4 regions of the Streptomyces sp. NPDC093109 genome follow, and region 4 is predicted to be linked to each of the others. Evidence: riboswitches for the same ligand, from Rfam matches in the RefSeq annotation. Region 4 holds a riboswitch; each other region holds the start of a gene.
The links. A riboswitch is a leader RNA that binds a small molecule or an ion and turns the genes downstream of it on or off. The one in region 4 is predicted to bind cyclic di-AMP.
Positions count from the first base shown of each region.

Region 1 (4,203 bases), on a different contig from region 4:
AGCATCTCCGCGACCGCGTGCTCGCGCTCGCTCAGCAGCTCAAGCACCCGGATCCGTACCGGATGCCCGAGCGTCTTGAAGAACTCCGCCTTCAGCTGGTAGAGCGGCGCGCTCACCGACTTGCCTCCGCACTGCTGCGGCCGGCCGTGGGACCGGTCGCTCGCCGTCGCTCGGACACCGGGGGCCGGTGCCGCTCCCACCCGGGACTCACTGCCCCGGGGTCGTCCTCGCCGTATCCCGCTCGTCCGGCGGCTCTGGACCGACCGGGACAACACTGCCATACGCGCCGGTCCCGGGCTGGCGGTACGGGATCATGGTGCCCCTGGCGCGCTCCCGTCCGGCCGGGGAACAGCCCTCTCGCGGACGCCGGTTGGGGATTTCGGGCCTGGCCGACGGTCGGTTTATGATCTTGGCCATGACTTCGCAAACCCCCGAGAAGAGCCCGTCCCGCAAGCAGAAGCTCCAGGAGAAGCAGCGGCGCCAGCTGGCCGTCGTCGACACGATCGACAAGGCCGAGGCCAAGCTGCGCAAGGCCAAGGTGGAGCTGGCCGAGGCCGTGGCGGAGGCGGTCGAGGTCTTCGGCAGCGAGCAGAACGCCGCCGACGAGCTCGGACTGCCGGTGGAGACGATCCGCGGGCACCTCGACCTCATCGAGGTCGACGGCGACGGCTCCGAGGAGACCGCGGAATCCCCGGAGACCGCCCCCGCCGCCGTGACCCCGGCGAAGGCCAAGGCGCCGTCCAAGGCGGAGCCGAAGCCCGAGACGGAGTCCGAGCTGGAGCCGGAGCCCGCGCTGGTCTAGTACCGGGAGTACCGGGCGCCAGGAACACGGGAGCGGGGCCGCACGTCGGCCCCGCTCCCGTTTCTGTTTCCGTATACCGTTCCGTCCCCCGCGATCCGCACCCGGCCGGTCCTGATGGCCGAGCACGTCCGGTTTCTGACGCGTATTCGGAACACGCTCGCTCGGTATCCCGGCGCGGTTCTCCGAAGGCAACGCCACTCGACCGGAAGGGGTGTTGGTGAATTCCTCGGCGAATTACGTGCCCGGTGCGTTTTTGATGTGCGGTCAGGTGCTCCGACCGCGCCCTTCGGTGCCTCGCCGCCCGGGTTGTATGGGTGATATTTGGGTGTCTTGTCCTTTTATGTTCGCCCTACGGGGGTGACGTGCATCACGGTGGCGGGGTGGGTGTGGCGGCCGGGAGGGCGCGTATTTCGTACGCCCGGCGGGAATTGCGGGATTTGATCTTTCCGCGCCGGAGAGCGCATTGAATTCCGGACTTGTTCGGTTCCGCTGTTCTCGCTTAAGTTCACGTCACTCCGGATGGAACGCCGAATCCTGCCGCTGTCCGGTCAACCCACCAACCCACTCATGTACGGCAGGAGCGGGGGACCCAGGTAAGTCGCCGGTCCGTGTACGGACCGGCTTGGGGTGAAGTCTCGTGTACACCGCGTGACCGGGCATCTCCTGCCCGAACCCGACAGCTCACCTCGCAGGCGACGGAGAGGAACGCGTCATGTTCGCAAAGGCTGTCGTCAGGGCGAAGCACAAGGCGAAGCACCGCCGCCCCAGAACGAACCCGCTCGCCCGTGGCGCCGTCGCCGTGAGCGCGGGGGGTGCCGTACTGGCCCTGCCCCTGCTCGCCGCCACCACCGCCCAGGCCGCGCCCGTCACCGCCCCGGCGGCCTCGGTGCCCCAGGCCTCCGACAACGCGGTGAAGGCCGTCCCCACCACCTACTCCGTGGTCCTGGGCGACTCGCTCTCCAAGATCGCGAAGGCGCACTCGCTCAGCGGCGGCTGGAAGAAGCTGTACGCGGACAACCGCGGGGCCATCGGGACCAACCCGTCCCACATCCGCCCCGGCCTCACGCTGAAGCTCGGTACGGCCGCCAAGGCCACGGTGAAGGCCGCCCCGAAGGCCGCGCCGAAGACGGCCACCAAGACGGCCGCCAAGACCGTCACCGCCGCTCCCGCGGCCCTGAAGTCGTACAGCAACAACCTGGACGGCTGGATCCGGGAGTCCCTGGACATCATGGCCGCGCGCGGTATCCCCGGCAGCTACAACGGCATCTACCGCAACATCATGCGTGAGTCCTCGGGCAACCCGATGGCCATCAACAACTGGGACATCAACGCCCAGAACGGCATCCCCTCCAAGGGGCTCCTCCAGGTCATCGACCCCACGTTCCAGACGTACCACGTGCCCGGTACGTCCCTGAACAGCTACGACCCGGTCGCCAACATCACCGCCGCGTGCAACTACGCCGCCGCCCGGTACGGCTCGATCGACAACGTCAACGGTCCCTACTGACGGACCCGCGCCCGGCACAACACCGGCCCCACCTGCCCCGCCTCGGCGCGGACGGGTGGGGCCGGCGGCCGTTCGTGCCCCTTCTCGCACCATGCGGAGCAGGCAACAGGCCGGAAACGATCACGGAACGACCGGGAAATTTCGGTACGTCACTCTCTCTCCACGCATACGAGACGGAAGGGAGCCGGTATGAGCCTCAGCAGCGCACGTCCGGCGGACCTCCGCAGCCGTGTCCACCAGTCGGCCTGGACGCGGGGGCGTGTGGCCCACGGTGTGCCGCTCCGCTCCGCCGCCGCCCGCGGCTGAGCGACACGCGGCCCGTAGCCCTCCAGCTCCCTCCCTCCGTCCCCTCCGGCGGGGACGTATGCGCAGAAGGACCTCACCATGACCACCGTCGTACCCCCTCCCGCCCTGCCCAGGGAGTGCACCTTCGACCCCGGTGACTGGGCGATCCTGGCCCGCCACTGGTACCCCGTCGCGCTCTCCCGCGAGGTCGGCGGCCGGCCCGTGGCCGTACGGCTGCTGGACGAGACGCTCGTGGCCTACCGGGTGGACGGCGAGGCCGTCGTCGCCCACGACATCTGCCCGCACCGCGGTGTCCCGCTCAGCCTCGGCGGCGGCGACGGCGCGGGCATCACCTGCGCCTACCACGGCCTGCGCTTCGGCGCGGGCGGCAGGTGTACGGACGTACCGGCGCACCCCGCAGCGAAGATCCCCGCCCGGCTGAACCTGCGGACCTTCCCCGTCGTCGAGCGGTACGGACTGGTGTGGACGTGTCTGCGGCCGACCGACGAGGAGCGGCGGGACCCGGCGGCCGTGGCGCCCGTACCGCGCATGGCCCACTGGGACGACGAGGGGTTCCAGCGGATCACCTGCCCCAGCATCGACATCGCCGCGTTCGCGGGCCGCCAGCTCGAAGGGTTCCTCGACGTCGCCCACTTCGGCTTCGTCCATCTCGACTCCTTCGGCGACCCCGACAACACCGCTGTCCCCGACTACTCCCCGGTCCGCCACGACCGCGGCTTCTCCGTCGACTACTGGAGCACGGTCAGCAACTACGCGCGCGGCGGCCCGCAGGCCCCGCCGGACTTCCAGTGGCTGCGCCACTTCGACGTCCATCTGCCTTTCACCGCCACCCTCGTGGTGCACTTCCCCGGCGGCGGACGCCTCAACATCATGAACGCGGCCTCCCCCGTCTCGGCCAGGAAGACCCGGATGTTCGCCCCGATCGCCCGCGACTTCGACACCGACGGGCCGGTCCAGGACGTGTACGACTTCAACCGGAAGGTGTTCGAGGAGGACCGTGCCATCGTCGAGGTGCAGAAACCTGAGAACCTGCCCCTGGACCCCCGGCTCGAAGTGCACATCCCCGCCGACCGCAGCTCCATCGCCTACCGGCGCGGGCTGCGCGACATGGGCCTGAGCCACTTCTTCACCGCGTAGGAGCCATGGCCGTGCAGACCCTCGATGTCATCGTCCACGCCGTCACCCTGGCCTCCGCCACCAGCCGCAGCTACGAACTCCGCCCCGTCACCGGTACGTTGCCGCCCTTCGACGCCGGCGCGCACATCGACGTACACCTCGACCGGGCGGACGGCGGCCCGGCGCTCATCCGCCCGTACTCGCTCTGCAACTCGCCCCGGGAGAAGGACCGTTACCTCATCTGCGTACACCGGGAGGACACGGGACGTGGCGGTTCCCTGGCCCTGCACCGGGAGATCACGGTGGGCCGGCGGCTCCGTGTCTCCGCGCCGCGCAACCTCTTCCCGCTGGTGTCCGCGCGGCGGTACGTGCTCGTCGCGGGAGGCATCGGCATCACACCGCTGCTCTCGATGGCCGAGACCCTGGCCGCGCGCGGCGCGCCGTTCCGCCTGCACCACTACACCTCCAGCGC
Region 1 is NZ_JBFBEZ010000004.1:46,787-50,989, reverse strand. Features, by position in the region: gene AB0389_RS06180 (metalloregulator ArsR/SmtB family transcription factor) at 1-116, opposite strand, end outside; gene AB0389_RS06175 (hypothetical protein) at 416-802, shown strand; cyclic di-AMP (ydaO/yuaA leader) riboswitch at 1,318-1,510, shown strand; gene AB0389_RS06170 (LysM peptidoglycan-binding domain-containing protein) at 1,515-2,309, shown strand; gene AB0389_RS06165 (aromatic ring-hydroxylating dioxygenase subunit alpha) at 2,694-3,752, shown strand; gene AB0389_RS06160 (PDR/VanB family oxidoreductase) at 3,758-4,203, shown strand, end outside.
Region 1: it holds a riboswitch for cyclic di-AMP, as region 4 does, so the genes downstream of both, AB0389_RS06170 (LysM peptidoglycan-binding domain-containing protein) here and AB0389_RS34535 (LysM peptidoglycan-binding domain-containing M23 family metallopeptidase) in region 4, are expected to answer to the same signal.

Region 2 (4,203 bases), on a different contig from region 4:
CCGGATGCCTGGGAGCTGCTCGACGATCCGCTCTGGGTGGAGTGGCAGGGCGGGGCCCCGCACGCGTACGGGGGCGAGGGGGAGGGGGAGGCGGGCTGACGTGGTGGTGCGCTGAACGGGTGAGGCCGCGCCGGGGGAAAACCCTCCGCCGATTGTCAGTGGCTGCCCGTAACCTTGCTTCCATGTTCGTTTCCTCAACCACTTCTTCATCAGTTGCCCGCGATTCTTTACACCGTGCCCGTGTCCGTGCCGCCTGTCAGGCCGCGCAGGCCGCGCATGTCCCGCCTGTGCGGTCCGTACGGTCCGTGCGGACCGCCGCTGTGGTCAATGACGAGATCCGCGCCCTGTGGACGCGCTCCGGCGGCCGGCTGCGCCCCGCCGACCAGGAGCGTTACCAGCGGTTGCTGGTGGAGTGGGCCGCCGCGGTGCGGGCCGATGTGGTTGAGGCGGCCTGAGGTGGGAGTGGTCACGGGAGTGGTCATGAGGGCCCGCCGGATGCCGTAGAGTTGTCTTCAACGGCGCGGGGTGGAGCAGCTCGGTAGCTCGCTGGGCTCATAACCCAGAGGTCGCAGGTTCAAATCCTGTCCCCGCTACTGGATGGAAACGAAGGCCCGGATTCACTAAGAATCCGGGCCTTCGTCGTGTGCGCACGCACACGTACGCGCTCCCGAGCCGACAAATCATTCGATGATCAATATTCCATACCAGCCTATGACAAGTAACGTGAAGGGTACGGCTGTGCTTGTCCGGGACCCGGAAACCGTCCCGTAGCCCACTCGGCCGAGGGTGAGTCGCCCGCCCGCGCGGCAGCGGCCAGCCTGGGTGGAGCGAGGAGCCGTCCGCAGCCGCGAGCGGACCCGGGCGAGGAGACCATGGTGGTGGGGAAGCTGAGGAGGCTCGGACGACGCACCGGCGGCAGTGGGCGGCGCTCCACCGGCGGTACGGGGTTCTGGGCTGCCGAGGGCACCGGTTTCTGGGGCTCCGGCGATCCGGGCCACGACCACCCGCACACCGGCCGCGGCGGCATCCGCGGTGGCCGGACCCGGGCCGGTCACCGGATGGTGGCGCTGATGCCTGCGCTGGTGATTATTTTCGGCGTGATCCTCGACGTCACCACGCCGACGCAGGTGACGGCCGCACCGCTCCTCGCCGCCGCGCCGCTGGTCGCCGCGCCTTTCTACCCGATGGTCGGCACGTCCCTGGTCGCCTTGGTCGCGGTCGCCGCCGAGGTGGGGCTGCGTATCAGTTCCTCGACACTGATCACCCTGACGTCGCTGAGCGAGTTGCTGACCGTGCTGGTCGCCTCACTGCTCGCGATTTACATCACCGGCATCGTCAGACGCAGCGGTGAGCAGCTCGCCTCCGCCCGCGTCATCGCCGAGACCGCCCAGCGCGCCGTGCTGCCCAGACCCGCCGAGCGGATCGGGGGGCTGCGTATCGCCGCGCGGTACGAGGCCGCGCAGGAGGGGGCGTTCATCGGCGGGGACCTCTTCGCCGTGCAGGACACGCCGTTCGGGGTGCGGCTGGTCGTCGGGGACGTACGGGGGAAGGGGCTGGAGGCCGTCGAGGCGGTGGCCGTGCTCATCGGGGCGTTCCGGGAGGCCGCCGAGCAGGAGTCGTCGCTCGAAGGGGTCGCGCAGCGGCTGGAGCGGGCGCTGCTGCGGGAGGGGACGCGCCGGGCGGGGGTCGATGTCTTCGAGGGGTTCACCACCGCCGTACTGGCCGAGATCCCGCAGGGCGAGGACGTGGTGCGGCTGCTCAACCGGGGCCATCCCGAGCCGCTGATGATGTGCGGGGACGGTTCCGTGCTGATGCTGGCCCCGGGCGATCCCGCGCTGCCCCTGGGGATGAGCGAGCTGGGTGCGTGGCCGGACCGCGCCGAGCCGAACCCGTACCCCGACGGCGCGATGCTGCTCTTCTACACGGACGGGCTCACCGAGGCGCGCGACGGCCGGGGCGTCTTCTACCGGCCGCGCGAGCGGCTCGACGGGCGGACCTTCGAGGGGCCCGACGAGCTGCTCCAGGCGCTGATCGACGACGTACGGGTGCATACGGGCGGCGGCAGCCAGGACGACATGGCGCTGCTGGCGGTGAGCCGGCCGGTCCTGGGGGCCGCGCCCGGGTTCACGCCGGAATCCGCACCGGGGGCCGCGTCCGGATCGGAATCCGCGCGTCCCGGGGCCGAAGGACACGAGGGGTGATCGGGGCGTACCCCTCCGCATAACAGCTGACACACCGTCAGAAACACATAACCTCCCAATCTCCGGTCAACTCGCCCGGGTGCGCGCTCTTGTGTCCGGGTGTGTCCGTTGCGAACTCGTTAACGATCATCAGGAACGGCTTGGAATAAACCCCTGGTCTCTATTAACGTTCGATAACGCAGCGCGGTTGTCCCAGCCGTCGCCAGAGATGGCACCGCGCGCACGCGCCGAATCCCGCAAGGGAACCGGGGAACCACACATTGGGGTGAATCGGGAACTTTCGCTGCCTTGCGCGGACAGCGGAAACCCGTAGGAGACCTTCCTGCTCCGAACCCGTCAGCTAACCCGGTAGGCGAGAAGGAAGGAAAGGAGCGCGCCTCAGTGGCGTCCAACAAGCCTGCCTCCGAAGGTTCCGTAGCGACCGCCGCCCCCGCCGAGCCCTACCGGTTCGGCCGCGGCGAGGGCAACGAGCCGGAGCGCACCTGGGGGGAGTGGAATCCCACCGAGGAGACCGTCCGACCCCCCGTACGCGGCAGGCACCGGGTCACCAAGCAGCGCGGGCTCGCCCGCAGCTCCACGGTCCTCGGCGTGGGCGTCATCGCCGCCGTCGGCGCCGGTGGCATCGCCACCGCGCAGGACAAGCCGGCCGTCTCCATATCCCTGCCCGACGTCATCGCGGACAATCTCCCGGACGGCAAGTCCCTGCCGGGGATCGGCTCTTCGGGCACGGGCACGGCGGACAAGAAGAGCGAGGTCGCCGAGGCTCTCGCGCAGGCCCCCCTCTCCACCGCCGGACTCACGGTCGCGGACGCCGAGCAGGGCGCCACCGACGCGGGCGAGGCGCTCCGCGCACGGATCCTCCAGCAGGCCGAGCAGCAGCAGGCCGAGGCGGCTGCCGAGCAGCGCGCCGCCGCCGAGGCCGCCGCGGTCCAGCAGGCCGCCTCCGCGGCCAAGAAGCAGCAGACCCAGGCCGAGAAGGACGCGGCGGAGAAGAAGGCGGAGGCCGAGGCCGCCGCCAAGGCCAAGGCGGAGCAGGAGCGCATCGCCAAGCTGGCCGCCAGCTTCTCCCTCCCCACCTCCTCGTACACGATCACCTCCACCTTCGGCCAGGCCGGCTCGCTCTGGTCCTCCGGCCACCACACCGGCCTCGACTTCGCGGCGCCGACGGGCACGCCGGTCAAGGCCGTGCACAGCGGTACGGTCAAGTCGGCGGGCTGGTCGGGCTCGTACGGTTACCGCACCGTGCTGGAGCTGGATGACGGCACGGAGGTCTGGTACGCCCACCAGTCCTCGATGACCGTCAGCGTCGGCCAGAAGGTCGCCACCGGCGATGTCATCGGCCGCGTCGGCGCGACCGGCAACGTGACCGGCCCGCACCTCCACCTGGAGGTCCACACGGCGGGCGGCACCGGCATCGACCCGATGAGCTGGCTCCAGAGCCGGGGCATCAACCCCTGACGTTTCCCGTCCGGTCGGGACGGAGAGCCGGGGCCCGCGCGGTATGCGCGGGCCCCGGCTTTTCTGCGGCGGGCCGTTCACCCGACCGGCCCCGCCGGGCCGGTTCCGGGGAGTAGGAAGATCCCGTTCCGCGCAGAGATGCCGTATGACTGAACTGCGTACGCTCGGAACATCCGACCTCAAGGTCTTCCCCCTCAACCTCGGCGGCAACGTCTTCGGCTGGACCGCCGACGAGGCGGAGTCCTTCGCCGTCCTCGACGCCTACGCCGCCGCGGGCGGGAACTTCGTCGACACCGCCGACACGTACACCTCCTGGATCCCGGGGCACGTGGGCGGCGAGTCCGAGACCGTCATCGGCAAGTGGCTCGCCGCGCGCCGCAACCGGCCGGACGTGGTCATCGCCACGAAGGTCGGCGCGCACCCCCGGTACAAGGGGCTGGCCGCGGCCAATATCCGGGCCGCCGCCGAGGCGTCGCTGGTCCGGCTGGGGACGGACTACATCGACCTCTACTACACGCACTTCGACGACGAGACCGTCGGCGTC
Region 2 is NZ_JBFBEZ010000006.1:17,857-22,059, reverse strand. Features, by position in the region: gene AB0389_RS08310 (hypothetical protein) at 1-99, shown strand, start outside; gene AB0389_RS08305 (hypothetical protein) at 306-455, shown strand; tRNA gene AB0389_RS08300 (tRNA-Met) at 520-593, shown strand; gene AB0389_RS08295 (PP2C family protein-serine/threonine phosphatase) at 1,059-2,201, shown strand; cyclic di-AMP (ydaO/yuaA leader) riboswitch at 2,417-2,571, shown strand; gene AB0389_RS08290 (M23 family metallopeptidase) at 2,583-3,659, shown strand; gene AB0389_RS08285 (aldo/keto reductase) at 3,805-4,203, shown strand, end outside.
Region 2: it holds a riboswitch for cyclic di-AMP, as region 4 does, so the genes downstream of both, AB0389_RS08290 (M23 family metallopeptidase) here and AB0389_RS34535 (LysM peptidoglycan-binding domain-containing M23 family metallopeptidase) in region 4, are expected to answer to the same signal.

Region 3 (4,203 bases), on a different contig from region 4:
GGCCGGGCGGACGCTGCCGAAGATCGGCAGGTAGTAGATCGACTCCTCGCGGACGTTCGCGCCCGGCTTGGGCGCGTGGATCATCATGCCGTCACCGATGTAGATGCCCGCGTGGCTGACGTCGTCGTAGAAGAAGACGAGATCACCGGGGAGGAGATCGTCCGTCGCGACGCGGGTGCCGGTGTTGACCTGATCCCAGGTGGTGCGCGGCAGCTCGACGCCGGCCACCTTCCAGGCGGCCTGGGTCAGGCCCGAGCTGTCGTACGAACTGGGGCCCGAGGCGCCCCACACGTACGGCTTGCCGATCTGGGCGCGGGCGAAGGCGAGGACCTTCGCCGCCTTGGTGGCGTAGCTGTTGCCGGGCGCGGCGGCCGTACCCGTACCCGTACCCGTCGTGCCCGCGGTGGCGACCACGTCCGCGTCCGCGCCGGCGCCGGCGCCCGGGTCCGTGCTCGTGCCCGCGGCCGTGACCCGGCCCGTGACCGCGCCCGCGGCGGCGATCGCGTCCGGCCGGCCCTGCTGCTCCTGACGCTCCTGACGCTCCTGGCGCTCCCACTCGGCGGCCTCCGCGGCGGCGCGCGCCTCGGCTGCCGCCTGGGCCTGGGCACGGGCCTGGACCTGGGCCTCGATCTGCGCCTGGGCCTGCGCCTGAGCCTGTGCCTGGGCCTGTGTCTCCGCCCGGCGGCGGGCTTCTTCCTCTTCCTGTTCGCGCTCCTGCTTCAGGCGCTCCAGCGCGGCCAGCCGCGCCTGCTCACCCGATGTCGCCTTCGACAGCAGGGCACGCGCGTCGGCCAGCTTCTTCTGGACGGTTTCCTTGTTGTTCCGCAGGGACGACTGCGGGTCGGACTGTGCGTCGTCCTGCGGGTCCTGCGGGTTGTCCTGCGGGTCGGCCGATTCCTCCGGGCCGGCCACGGATTGAGCGGGCTGCGCGGGCGGCGCGGGCTGCGCGGGCGGCGCGGGCGGTACGTTCGGTACGGCCGGTATGACCGGAGCGACCCGCGGCACCGGCGGCTGGGTCGGCCGCGGCGGCGCGCTCTGCTGGGGACGCCCGGCGGTCCGGTCCGCGGTCCGGTCCGTGAACATCAGCGTGCCGGCCGGGGCGGGGCCGCCGTCCCGGAACTGCGCGGGGGACTGGGGACTGAGCGTACGGCGGGCCTCGTTCAGCTTGTCGGCGCCCTTGACGACGTTGTCGCGCACCCGGTCGACGGTGCGCTTCTCCTTCGTCGTACTGGGCTTCGGCTTGCTGAACTGCTGGGTGGCGCCGCCGGCTTGGCGGTACAGGTCGTTGACCTTCTTCTGTACCTCTTCGACCGAGGGGTTCGGCTCGGCGGGCGCGGCGCCCGCGCTCTGCGTCGACAGCAGCGTGACCGAGGCGATGGCGGCCGTAGTGACCCCGACGGCGGGGGAGTTGGTGCCTACGCCGCTACGGTTGCGCGACTTGCGATGCGACGCCAAGGTCGGCATCTCCTTCCGTGGACCGCCTACCGGGTTAGCTGTCGGGTTCGGGCGGAACGGAAGGCTGCCCTACGGGCCTGGTGTACGGCGGACGTACGGCCCGATTCACCCCGGTGATGCAGAGTGGGTCCCCGGTTCCGGACCTCCTTGGGAGGAGGCCGAATTCGGCGTGGGCCGCCCGCTTGGCGTGGATCGCCAGGGGGTTACGGGCTGCCTGATCGAGCACGCTAGCCAAGTTGTGCTGCTGATGTGAAGGTGGATGGTCGATATGCCCGGAACATTTTCGTGACCATTTGCTGGAGTGAGGTGCGAGCGGCGTCAATGGAGGGTATAGCGTCACGCTTGGTAGTTACCCGGTCGCGTGGCGGCGAATGTGACGAGGGGCGCGGACCGAATGCGGAGACGGGCGCGGACCGAATCGGAAGACGGGCGCGGACTGTCAGTGTGGCCGCCTAGACTCGGAAAGCGATGAGCAGCCTCTTTGACGACAGTTTCCTGGCGGATCTCCAGCCCTCCGGCGACGCGCACCCGCCGCCGCCCGAGGAGGAGGACGAGCACGCCCCCGAGCAGGTGCCCGACGACCTGTTCGGCGGCGTGTTCGACGCGCCGCCGCCGCGCGACCCGTACCACCGCGGCGGCAGTCCGCGCTCGGTCGTGGACCCCGCCGCGCTGCTGGAGGGGCTGAACGACGAGCAGCGCGCCGCCGTCGTGCACACCGGCACGCCGCTGCTCATCGTGGCCGGCGCCGGATCCGGCAAGACGCGGGTCCTCACGCACCGGATCGCGCATCTGCTGGGCAGCCGCGGTGTCCACCCCGGCCAGATACTGGCGATCACCTTCACCAACAAGGCCGCGGGCGAGATGAAGGAGCGGGTCGGCGACCTCGTCGGCGCGCGCGCCAACGCCATGTGGGTGCTGACGTTCCACAGCGCCTGTGTGCGGATCCTGCGCCGGGAATCGAAGCGGCTCGGCTTCACCTCGTCGTTCTCGATCTACGACGCGGCCGACTCCAAGCGGCTGATGGCGCTGGTCTGCCGTGATCTCGATCTCGACCCCAAGCGCTATCCGCCCAAGGCGTTCAGCGCCAAGATCTCGAACCTGAAGAACGAGCTGATCGACGAGGAGACCTTCGCCGGCCAGGCCGCTGACGGCTTCGAGAAGACGCTCGCCGAGGCGTACCGGATGTACCAGGGCCGGCTGCGCGAGGCCAACGCCCTGGACTTCGACGACATCATCATGACCACCGTCCATCTGCTCCAGGCGTTCCCCGACGTCGCCGAGCACTACCGGCTCCGCTTCCGCCACGTCCTGGTGGACGAGTACCAGGACACCAACCACGCGCAGTACACACTCGTACGCGAGCTGGTGGGCCCCTCGGGCGAGGGGCACGACCCGGCCGAGCTGTGCGTCGTCGGCGACGCCGACCAGTCGATCTACGCGTTCCGGGGCGCCACGATCCGCAACATCCTCCAGTTCGAGGAGGACTACCCGGACGCGACGACGATCCTGCTGGAGCAGAACTACCGCTCCACACAGACGATCCTCAGCGCCGCCAACGCGGTCATCGAGCGCAACGAGAGCCGCCGCCCGAAGAACCTGTGGACGAACGCGGGCGCCGGCGCGCAGATCACCGGGTACGTCGCCGACACGGAGCACGACGAGGCGCAGTTCGTCGCGGAGGAGATCGACCGGCTGACGGACGCGGGCGACGCCAAGGCGGGCGACGTCGCCGTCTTCTACCGGACGAACGCGCAGTCGCGTGTCTTCGAGGAGATCTTCATCCGGGTCGGCCTGCCGTACAAGGTCGTCGGCGGGGTGCGCTTCTACGAGCGCAAGGAAGTCCGCGATGTGCTGGCCTACCTGCGGGTTCTGGCCAATCCGGAGGACAACGTACCGCTGCGCAGGATCCTCAATGTGCCCAAGCGCGGCATCGGGGACCGGGCGGAGGCGATGATCGACGCGCTCGCCCTCCGGGAGAAGATCACGTTCCCGCAGGCGCTGCGGCGGGTGGACGAGGCGTACGGGATGGCGGCGCGCTCCGCCAACGCCGTCAAGCGCTTCAACACGCTGATGGAGGACCTGCGCACGATCGTCGAGTCGGGCGCCGGGCCCGCGACGGTCCTGGAGGCCGTGCTCGAACGGACCGGGTATCTGGCCGAGCTGCAGGCGTCGACCGACCCGCAGGACGAGACCCGGATCGAGAACCTTCAGGAACTGGCCGCCGTGGCGCTCGAATTCGAGCAGGAACGCGGCCAGGCGGCGGGCGGCGAGGGCGAGGGCGAAGGGGAGACGGCCGACACGGACGACACCCCCGCTGTCGCGGCCACTCCGACCCTCGCCGAGTTCCTGGAGAAGGTCGCGCTCGTCGCGGACTCCGACCAGATCCCCGACGAGGACGAGGACGGCTCCGGGGTCATCACGCTGATGACGCTGCACACGGCCAAGGGGCTTGAGTTCCCCGTGGTGTTCCTGACCGGCATGGAGGACGGCGTCTTCCCGCACATGCGTTCCCTCGGCCAGACGAAGGAGCTGGAGGAGGAGCGGCGCCTCGCATACGTCGGCATCACGCGCGCGCGGGAACGGCTCTATCTGACGCGGTCGTCGATGCGCAGCGCCTGGGGGCAGCCCTCGTACAACCCGCCGTCGCGGTTCCTGGAGGAGATCCCGGGACAGCATCTGGAGTGGAAGCGCACCGGCGCGCAGATCCCGGCGGGTCCGACGCAGGGCATCGCGTCCTCGCTGTCGTCC
Region 3 is NZ_JBFBEZ010000015.1:115,851-120,053, forward strand. Features, by position in the region: gene AB0389_RS16905 (C40 family peptidase) at 1-1,464, opposite strand, end outside; cyclic di-AMP (ydaO/yuaA leader) riboswitch at 1,463-1,635, opposite strand; gene pcrA (DNA helicase PcrA) at 1,924-4,203, shown strand, end outside.
Region 3: it holds a riboswitch for cyclic di-AMP, as region 4 does, so the genes downstream of both, AB0389_RS16905 (C40 family peptidase) here and AB0389_RS34535 (LysM peptidoglycan-binding domain-containing M23 family metallopeptidase) in region 4, are expected to answer to the same signal.

Region 4 (4,203 bases):
CGACGACCATCTGGAGCAGGCCCGCCGGCTCCGCGCCGAGCTGCCCGCGCACGTCTATCTCTGGGTCAACGCGGCGGACGGGCACCGCTACACGGACGAGGAGGCCGCGCGCTGGACGGATCTTGACCCGCTCTTCCCCTACAGCCGCGATCCGCACCGTTCGGCCGGGCTGCCCTGCCGCACGGGCGAGTCGGTGATCTCGGTGGACGGCGAGGGCACCGTACGGCGCTGCCACTTCGTCCCGGCCGAGCTGGGCAATCTGTACGACGGCTCCTACCGGCGGGCCCTCGCGCCGCGGGCCTGCCCGCTCGCGGTCTGCGACTGCCACATCGGCTATGTCCATCTGGAGACGCTGCCGCTGTACGACGTCTTCGCGGGCGGTGTCCTGGAGCGGATACCGGCCGGGCCTCTCCCGGCGCGGGTCCCGGCGGGCGGGTAGCGCCGGGACCCGGTGCTCACGGGAGCGGCAGGAGATCGGGCCGCTTCGCCTCGACGTGGTCGCCCGAGGACTCACCGCGCAGCCTGCGCCCGATCCAGGGGACCAGGTACTCACGTGCCCAGTGGATGTCGTCGCGCCGTTCCTCCAGGGTGCCGCGCGGCGGCAGCGGCGGCCACGGCTGGTCCGGGTCCGCGGGCACCTCGAAGCCGAGCACCTGAGCGGCGCGCAGCGCGACCCTGGTGTGTCCCTCGGGCGACAGATGGAGCCGGTCGCCGTCCCAGGCCCGCCTGTCCTGGACGGTCTTGAGGGACCACAGGTCGAGTACGGGACAGCCGTAGCGGTCCGCGATGGCCCGCGTATGGGCGTTGAACGTGGCGATCTTGCCGCGCAGATGGCGCAGTACGGGGACGCCACGGGTGTCGAAGCCGGTGGTCAGCAGGACGGTGCCGACGGATCCTGTCAGGTCGGCGACGGCCCGCTCGAAGCGCTCGGCGACATCGTCGGGGTCGCTGCCGGGCCGGAGGATGTCGTTCCCGCCCGCGCAGAAGGTCACCAGGTCCGGGGCGAGTTCCCGCGCCCGGGGTATCTGCTCCTCCGCGACCTGGTCCAGGAGCCGGCCGCGTACGGCGAGATTGGCGTAGCGGAAGTCCCCGTGCGCGGTGTCGGCCGTCGCGCCGGAGTCCGGGAGCTGGTCGGCGAGCAGGACCGCCAACCGGTCCGCCCATCCGACGAACTGCCCGTCGGGGCCCGGATCTCCCACGCCCTCCGTGAAGCTGTCGCCGATCGCCGCGTACGACCCGAATCCGCTGTTTCCTGTTGTTCTCGAATCGTCTGCCACAGCGGTCCATCTTCCACCCGGCGTTGTGACCTACGCGACCGTAAGGAGGGGTTGACCGTGGGTGAGAAATACCATCCGTCAAGTTTCGCCCAACCGGGAATAGCCGGAGAACGGTGGTCGCCCGGCACCGGAGTGCCGGGCGACCACCGCGCGTCCGCCGCGGTCCGGAGCGGGTTCAGACCGTGACGCCCTGCGAGCGGAGGTAGGCCACCGGGTCGATGTCCGAGCCGTAGTCGGGGCCTGTGCGGATCTCGAAGTGCAGGTGGGGGCCCGTGACATTGCCGGTGGCGCCGGAGACGCCTATCTGCTGCCCCACGTCCACGCTCTGGCCGTTGGAGACGGACAGCGCCGACAGGTGGGCGTACTGGGAGTACTTGCCGTCGCTGTGCCGGATGACGACCTGGTTGCCGTACGAGCCGCCCCAGCCGGCCGAGACGACGGTGCCCGCGCCGACCGCCTTGACGGTGGAGCCCGCGGAGGCGAGGAAGTCCACACCGGTGTGGTAGCCACTGGACCAGCTGCCGCCCGACGCGCGGTACGACGTGCCGATCGGCGCGTCGACGGGCTTGAGGAAGCCCGAACCGGTGGTCTGCGTAGCCGTGTTGGGCGCCGCGCTGCCGGAGGCGGTGGACGACCCCGCGTCCGACGAGGCGGACTTGGACGACGCGGACTTCGACGACGCGGTGCCGGAGGCCTTCGCCGGAGCCTCGGCCCGGGGCGCGGACGCGGCCGGCGCGGAGGAGGTACGGGACGGGGCGGCCGACGTACGGGACGGCGCGGCCGACGCCGCCTTCGTGCCGAGCGTCAGCTTCAGCCCGGGGTGGATCAGACCGGGGTCGGCGCCGATCGCCCGGCGGTTGTCCTCGTACAGCTTCTGCCAGCCGCCCTGGACCCGCTGCTCGACCGCGATCTTCGAGAGATAGTCGCCGGAGACCACGGAGTAGGTGCGGGCCGCCGTCCTGGTGCCGATCCGGGTGGCGGCGGTCCCCTGCGGAGCGGCCGACACCGAAGCCGAAGCCGACGCCGATGCCGCCGACGTGGTACGCACCGTGTCGGCCGCGGCGGGAGCCGCCTGAGGAGCGACGGCGGGCGCGGCCTGCCCGGCGGCGTGCGCGCCGGTGGCGGCGATGAGCGGCAGCGCGATGGCGGCGCCGCCCGTGCCTGCGGCGATGAAGCGGCGCGAGAGCGGATTGTTCTTCGGTCGGCGGTGCTTACCCTTCGCGGGCATGTGCGTTCCTCTCCGGCGCCGTACGAGGTGAGCTGTCGGGTTCGGGCTGGAGCTGCCCGGCCGCGCGTGGTGCGCGGCTTCACCCCGAGCCGGTCCGGAACACCCGGATCGGCGTACTGCCTGGGTCCCCCGCTCCTGCCACACGTGAAGGGTTCGGGTGTGGGTCTCCGGGCAGTGGCAGGATTCGGCGTTCCACCCGGATTGAGGGTGAACGTAGGCGAGTCGGACGTCCGGTACAAGCAGTTGTTTTCAGCCGCAGGAGGTGACTGGAATATCGCCACGCACCACCCGTCACCCTGCGTCGATGACCGATCTTCGATTCCCCCATGGGGTTGGCTTTACCTTCGGCGACGCCGCCACGGAACGTCACCGCTATGATTCCGCTCACGGCCCGCACCCCATCTCCCCCATTAACAGGGCACTTTGGCTGCAATCCCCCATTACGGACAGATCCCCCGCGGCCACCTCCTCGGCTCCGAACCCATGTCGTATCGTCAGGAGACGACCTCGTCGGCGAGCCGCGCCGACGGCAGACACGGAGGAGCCGCCGTGACGCAGCAGCTGCCGCAAGTCCCGTCGACAGAGCCCGAACTGTCCGGTGTGCGCAACTTCCGTGACGTGGGCGGCCTGCCGACCACGGACGGCCGGCGCGTACGCGGCGGCACACTCTTCCGCAGCGGCCACCTCGCCCACGCCACCGACGCCGACGCGGCCTTCCTCACCGGCCTCGGGTTGCACACGGTCTTCGACTTCCGCAACTCCGCCGACATGAAACTGGACGGCGAGGACGTGGCACTGCCCGGCGTCCGGCAGGTGAACATCCCGCTCTCCGACCCGGCCGACGGCGCCGAGTTCTGGCGGATGGTGCGGGACGGCGATCTCGGTCAGCTGCGCTCGCTCCTCTCGGACGACAGGGGGGCGGCCCGGATGATCGGCTCGTACCGGACGATCATCACGGAGCGCACCACCGAGCACAGCCGGGTGCTGCACGCACTCGCCGAGGACAGCGTCCCGGCGCTGATGCACTGCGCGGCGGGCAAGGACCGCGCTGGGCTCTCCGTCGCGGTCGCCCTGCTCGCGGTCGGGGTCGAGCCCGACGCGATCGAGGCCGACTACCTCAAGTCGAACGATCCGCACCGCCGCTACCGGGTCCGCCGCGGCGACGGCTCGGCGGCCGAGGAGTCCGCCGAGGTGATGGAGCTGCTCAGCCCGCTCTTCGACGCGCGCCCCGCCTACCTGGCGGCGGCCTTCGAGAGCATCACGAACACCTGGGGCACCACCGACCGCTATCTCTCCGAGGGGCTCGGACTCGCCCCCGAGACCCGCGACCGGCTGCGCGACCGGCTCCTCGACGACGGCAACGGCTGACGCCGCACGGTTATCCCTTGCCGCCCATCTCGAAGAGCAGGTAGAGGAACGCGGCGAAGAGATGGCCCGCCACCAGATAGGCGAAGAGCCGGATGACCAGCCCCCGGGGGAACTTCTTCTCCTCGTCCATGATCCGTTCCGGCCGGGCCGCGGGTCCGGCCGCGGGTCCGGCCGCGACGGCGGGGGCCCCGGGATCGGCGGCGGGTACGGGCTTCTCTGTCTCCGGCATGGCGGCGGGCCTCTCTCGGCGGGTCAGCGGCGGTGGGTTCCGCCGCCGAGGCACAGCTCGGCGGCGGAACTCTGCAGCAGGGTGTGGACGAAGAGCAGCTC
Region 4 is NZ_JBFBEZ010000059.1:13,249-17,451, forward strand. Features, by position in the region: gene AB0389_RS34525 (STM4011 family radical SAM protein) at 1-439, shown strand, start outside; gene AB0389_RS34530 (SGNH/GDSL hydrolase family protein) at 456-1,277, opposite strand; gene AB0389_RS34535 (LysM peptidoglycan-binding domain-containing M23 family metallopeptidase) at 1,453-2,505, opposite strand; cyclic di-AMP (ydaO/yuaA leader) riboswitch at 2,509-2,673, opposite strand; gene AB0389_RS34540 (tyrosine-protein phosphatase) at 3,055-3,873, shown strand; gene AB0389_RS34545 (DUF6126 family protein) at 3,884-4,003, opposite strand; gene AB0389_RS34550 (XRE family transcriptional regulator) at 4,126-4,203, opposite strand, start outside.